Regions from separate parts of the Mesorhizobium sp. ORM8.1 genome, predicted to be linked through region 2. Evidence: predicted binding sites of a transcription regulator. Region 2 holds the regulator's gene; the other holds the start of a gene.
What was found. The regulator HrcA, encoded in region 2, represses chaperone genes, less so after heat shock. The targets are predictions, from matches to a motif close to GTTAGCACTCNCNNNNNGNGAGTGCTAAC.
Positions count from the first base shown of each region.

Region 1 (3,021 bases), 1.3 Mb from region 2:
GATGAGCAGCGGCTTGGAGGTCTGCACGACGGCTTCGAGAACCGGCAGCATCGCCTGCAGGTTGGAGAGCTTCTTCTCGTGGAGCAGGATGTAGACGTCCTCGAGTTCGGCAACCATCTTGTCGGCGTTGGTGACAAAGTAGGGCGAGAGGTAGCCGCGGTCGAACTGCATGCCTTCGACGACTTCCAGCTCGGTCTCGGCGGTCTTGGCTTCTTCAACCGTGATGACGCCTTCGTTGCCGACCTTCTGCATCGCTTCGGCGATCATCTTGCCGACCGACTCGTCGCCATTACCCGCAATCGTGCCGACCTGGGCGACTTCCTCCGAGGTCTTGATCTTCTTGGCAGCATTGCCGAGCGCCGCGACGACTTCGGTCACGGCCAGATCGATGCCGCGCTTCAGGTCCATCGGGTTCATGCCGGCGGCAACCGCCTTGTGGCCTTCCTGGACGATCGACTGCGCCAGAACGGTCGCGGTCGTGGTGCCGTCGCCGGCGATGTCGTTGGTCTTCGAAGCGACTTCGCGGACCATCTGCGCGCCCATGTTCTCGAACTTGTCTTCAAGCTCGATTTCCTTGGCGACGGTGACGCCGTCCTTGGTGATGCGCGGGGCGCCGAACGACTTGTCGATGACGACGTTGCGGCCCTTGGGGCCGAGCGTGACCTTCACCGCGTCGGCGAGGATGTTGACACCGCGCAGCATGCGCTCGCGGGCATCACGGGAGAATTTTACGTCTTTGGCAGCCATTTTTTAGCTCCTGGCAGGGGCTTGGGGTAAGCCCGAAATTCAGTTGACGGTGAGGCCTGATATCAGCCGATGATGCCCATGATGTCGGATTCCTTCATGATCAGAAGGTCTTCGCCATTGAGCTTGACTTCGGTGCCCGACCACTTGCCGAACAGGATGCGGTCGCCGGCCTTGACGTCCAGCGGGACCAGCTTGCCAGCTTCGTCGCGAGCGCCGGAGCCGACGGCGATGATCTCGCCTTCCTGCGGCTTTTCCTTTGCCGTATCCGGGATGATGATCCCGCCGGCGGTCTTGGATTCGGATTCGACCCGGCGAACGACCACGCGGTCATGAAGCGGCCGGAAATTCGACTGTGCCATGTTTTTTCCTCGATGAGAGCGGTGAGAAACACCGTCCGGCCACGCCGGACAAACTGCAAAGCCCGGCTTTGCCGGACCCGTTGTTAGCACTCACCACGAGTGAGTGCTAACAACGGGAGGATTAAGGGGTAAGCCGGAGATAGTCAAGGCGAAATAGGGCAGGCGAACGAGCAAAAGTTTCATCAAGCTCTCAGGCAAGGCGACCACGGCACGTGAGGCGAAGCTGGCACCAACCGGCCGGAGATACCAAGGAAAACAAGCGCGCCTGACTAAGCGCTGCAAGGTCAGCCGAGCCGGTGCAGAAGCAGGCGACGGCCAATTGGCGGACGCCGATCTCGAAATGCGCGACAGCCGCCTCGGCACACACGATCGCCGCGGGCAGCACGCCGGCCGCCTGCCCGGCAGTGCCGGCGCCCATACGGATGGCCTTCGCCACGTCGACACCGTTGCGAATGCCGCCCGAAGCGATCAGCTTCACTGTTGGCAGCGCCCGACGTGCTGCCTGGACGCTGGCCAGGGTCGGAATTCCCCAATCCGCGAACGCCATCGCTACTGCACGTCGGCGCGATCGCGGCCGCGCTCGCCCTCCACCGCGGCCCAACCGGTGCCGCCGGCGCCGGCGGCATCGATCACCGCCACGGCCGCATCGACGAGCGCAGAGGCTAGTGGTCGAGCCTGACCAGTTTTCTCAACGCGTAAATCTGGCCGGCCGGAACGACCGGCGGGAATTATCGGAAGAGCAGACGGACCGTTTGCGAAAATCATGGTTCAATTCCTTGGTCGGTGGGAGCGAAACCCGGCCAGTAGTGGCCGTCAGGCGTCGGCCGCTTGCCGAAGATGGCCTGACCGACGCGCACGACAGTGGCGCCTTCCTCGATGGCTTCCTCGAAGTCTCCGGTCATGCCCATGGAGAGCCCGGTCAGCGCGGCGTTGTGCTTCACGGCTTCGTCCCGCAGCCGGCGCAGCAGAATGAAGCAAGGCCGCACCTTGGCCATGTCGGAGGAAAACAGCGCAAGTGTCATTAACCCGCATGGCCGGAGACGGGGAAGCTGATCGAGCCTCTCCACGAAGGGCAGCACTGCGTTCGGATGGAGGCCGAACTTGCTGTCCTCGCCAGACGTGTTGACCTGCACATAGACGTCGAGGAAGCGATCTTCGCGCTCCAGCCGCGTGTTCAGAAGGTCGGCGAGCTGGAGGCTGTCGAGCGCATGAAACTCACGCGCGAAGCGGGTCAGATATTTGGCCTTGTTGGTCTGCAGATGTCCGACGATGCTCCAGTCGATGGCGAGATCGTGAAGCGCCTCGCACTTTGACATTGCCTCCTGGATTTTGTTTTCGCCGAAGGTGCTGATGCCGACCTCGAAGGCGTATCGCAGGATTTGGGTCGGCACCGTCTTGGTGATCGGCAGCAAACGCACGGAGGCTCGGTCGCGCCCGGCCCGTGCGCAAGCAAGCGTGATGCGCTCTTCAACCGACGCCAGATTGGTGCGGAAGCGGGTAAGGGGATTAGGCCCGAAGCGTTCGACGTCCTCGGGCGAAAGCGGCGGATTGTTCGTGCCCATTGTGATCTGCCCATCCGCCGATTGAAACAGTTGAACACTCCTGCTGACTTCGCCATTTGGCATTCTCAGCAGTGCGACAAGTTTCGACAATTTATGTTCGCCTACCATTCCCAGCGGCTTTGGAGTGCTAAGAGCCTGTGAATTTCTTTGAAGAATCCGTTGCAACGCCTGCACGCTGCGCGGAGGCTGATCAGGCAGCGAGACTTGCGAACTGCTTGGGCCAGGAGGCATTCGGATTGAAGGCGTATCTCGCTTGTGGTTTGCTCAAATTCAGGACGCAGGGGTTGCTGCCGCTTGACTTACATTTTGTCGGCCAGCCGACTACGGCTGTCGCCGCATCACCGCACCTGCGC
Region 1 covers NZ_CM132600.1:2,648,349-2,651,369, reverse strand. Annotated here, with positions in the region: gene groL (chaperonin GroEL) at 1-747, opposite strand, end outside; gene groES (co-chaperone GroES) at 810-1,106, opposite strand; partial or broken gene ACVDG8_RS13525 (alpha-hydroxy-acid oxidizing protein) at 1,297-1,790, opposite strand; gene ACVDG8_RS13520 (YggS family pyridoxal phosphate-dependent enzyme) at 1,868-2,668, opposite strand.
Region 1: a site for HrcA is predicted at 1,189-1,217, ahead of groES (co-chaperone GroES). Genes of this name have one in related genera too.

Region 2 (3,021 bases):
CGGCGACGAAGAGGTCGCCATTCGGCGCCACGCGCACGACGCGCGGGTTGTCAATGCCGGACGCAATGAGCTCGGCCGAAAAGCCGGGCGGCAAGATCGGCTTGGCTCCTTCCGGGCGATCGGTGACATCGCTGCCGCTAGACGCGGTGTCCGTGACATACGGCTTCTGCAGGTCCTCCGGCTTGATGAGGCGCCGCACGCCCGGGCGATCACTCTTCCAGTTGCCGAAGGCCTTTTCGCCGGTGAGCAGCGGCTGATCGGCCTGCTGCGCGAAGGCGCTGGTGGCGAGAAGCAGGGCAAGGCTGGCGAGGATGGCGGTCCTCAACATGCTGTCCTCCGTCGTGGCAGTCGGAAGCCACCTAACATCCGATATTGGTTCGGCATTCCCAAAAAGAAAGCGCAAGCAAGTGGATGTGGGTTCAGCTCTCTTCGACATCCAGATCATCGTCGAGCCGCTTTTCCAACGCCACCAGATCATCCGGCAGCGGCAGGCCCATGGCCCGCAACTCACGGAGCTTTTCGCGCAGCTGCTCCTGGATCTCGTGCTCGTCCGCGGGCTGGTTGACCATTTCCTCGAGCAGCAGGCTGATCTGGGCCTTAAACGATTCCAACGCCATCGCACACCTCCTTGCGGGATCCCCGCTTCCGGACCTATCTCAGCATTCGAGAGATCAGCTGGGCAGTATAGTCGACCATCGGCACGATGCGGGCATAATTCAGCCGCGTCGGACCGATGACGCCTAGCGCGCCGATGACGCGGGCATCCTTGTCGCGATAGGGCGCGACGACCAGGGATGAGCCTGATAGCGAAAACAGCTTGTTCTCCGAACCGATGAAGATGCGCACGCCGGGGCCTTCCTCGGCAAGGTCGAGCAGCTGCAGCAAGCCGTCCTGCGTTTCCAGATCCTCGAACAGATGACGTAGCAATTCGAGATCGGCCTGGGCCGTGACGTTTTCGAGGAGGTTGGCGCGGCCGCGCACGATGAGGCGCGCCGGCAGGCCGCTGTCGGCGCCCGCCCATACCGCAAGGCCTTTCTCGACCAGATCCTGCGACAGCGTATCGAGCGCCGCCCTGGTCTCGTCCTTGATGCGGGCGATCTCGATGCGCGCCTCGGCCAAAGTGCGGCCGCGGATGTGGGCGTTGAGGAAATTGGATGCTTCATGCAGTTGCGAGACGGTTATGCCGGCCGGCAGATCGACGACGCGGTTCTCGACATCGCCGTTTTGCGACACCATGACCGCAAGCGCCTTGGTGGGTTCGAGCTGGATGAATTCGATATGCTTCAGCGCCACCTCGTTCTTGGACGCAAGCACGAGGCCGGCGCCGCGCGACATGCCGGAGAGCATCTGGCTGGCTTCGGTCAGCATGTGCTCCAGCGTCGCGCCGGAGCCTGAGGCGCGCACCTGCGCCTCGATGGTACGGCGTTCTTCGTCGGAAAGATCGCCAAGCTCCATGAAGGCATCGACGAAGAAACGCAGGCCGGTCTGGGTCGGCAGGCGGCCGGCCGAAATATGCGGCGCGTAGATGAGGCCAAGATGCTCGAGGTCGCTCATCACGTTGCGGATGGTGGCCGGCGACAGCGAAGAGGGCATGATGCGCGACAGGCTGCGCGAGCCGACCGGCTCGCCGTCGCGCAGATAAGAATCGACAATCCGCCGGAAGATGTCGCGCGAACGCATGTCGAGCGACTGAAGCACAGGCGACTGCAACCCGGGGACTTGCGACGTCGGATCGACTGGTTTGTTCATTCCGGCGAAAAACCTCCTATAGAAGGATATAGACTTAAGCCAGCATGGCGCAACCCGGCGGTTTTCCTTTGCGTCGCCCTTACCCTTGCGACCTTCTTTTCCTTTGCGGGCCGCGCCGCATGCGTCTACAAGCCGGCCACGATTCCGAAAAACGAGAAGAAAGCAGGCCGAATGCGCCCCTCCAAACGCCAAGCCGACGAAATGCGCGCCATCTCCTTCGAGCGCGGCGTCTCCAAGCATGCCGAGGGCTCCTGCCTGGTGAAATTCGGCGACACGCATGTGTTGTGCACGGCGAGCCTGGAGGAAAAGGTACCGGCCTGGATGCGCAATTCCGGCAAGGGCTGGGTGACTGCGGAATACGGCATGCTGCCGCGCTCGACCGGCGAGCGCATGCGGCGCGAAGCCTCCGCCGGCAAGCAGGGCGGCCGCACGCTGGAGATCCAGCGGCTGATCGGCCGTTCGTTGCGCGCCGTTGTCGATCTGCAGGCGCTGGGCGAACAGCAGATCACCGTCGACTGCGACGTCATCCAGGCCGATGGCGGCACCCGCACGGCCTCGATCACCGGCGGCTGGGTGGCGCTCTACGATTGCCTGCGCTGGATGGAAGCGCGCCAGATGACCAGTGTCGCCAAGGTGCTGAAGGACCATGTCGCGGCGATTTCCTGCGGCATCCATGACGGCCAGCCGGTCATCGACCTCGACTATCTCGAGGATTCCTCGGCCGGCACCGACGCCAATTTCGTCATGACCGGCAAGGGCGGCATCGTCGAGATCCAGGGCACCGCCGAGGGCGAGCCTTTTCGGAGGAGCAGTTTGCGGCGCTGATGGCGCTGGCCAAGAAAGGCATTTCGCGGCTGGTGAGCTTGCAGCAGATGGCGGTGGCGTAGGGTTTCGAATGCCGAGCCTAGGCCCCCTCTCTGGCCTGCCGGCCATCTCCCCCTCAAGGGGGAGATTGGATGTCACGCCGGATTTCGCCAATCGCGAACGTTGCAGGGTGCGCGGCGGCGGCGAAGCTGCCAATCTCCCCCTCAGAGGGGGGATGCCCGGTAGGGCAGAGGGGGGCGCCTCGTGACTCCCTCTGCAATTTTGGAATCCGCTCTCTACGTTACCGACCTAACTGAAGCCGAGACCTTCTACCGCGACATCCTCGGCCTTGAATCCTTGGGCAAGGTCGAAGGCCGGCATGTCTTCTTCCGCTGCGGCAGCGGCGTCCTGCTCCTGTTCAACGCCGAGGCGACTAAAATCCCGCCGGCACCGGACGCCAGGCTGAAG
Region 2 covers NZ_CM132600.1:3,944,267-3,947,287, forward strand. Annotated here, with positions in the region: gene ACVDG8_RS19755 (PQQ-dependent sugar dehydrogenase) at 1-328, opposite strand, end outside; gene ACVDG8_RS19760 (hypothetical protein) at 420-617, opposite strand; gene hrcA (heat-inducible transcriptional repressor HrcA) at 652-1,749, opposite strand; partial or broken gene rph (ribonuclease PH) at 1,921-2,636, shown strand; gene ACVDG8_RS19775 (VOC family protein) at 2,818-3,021, shown strand, end outside.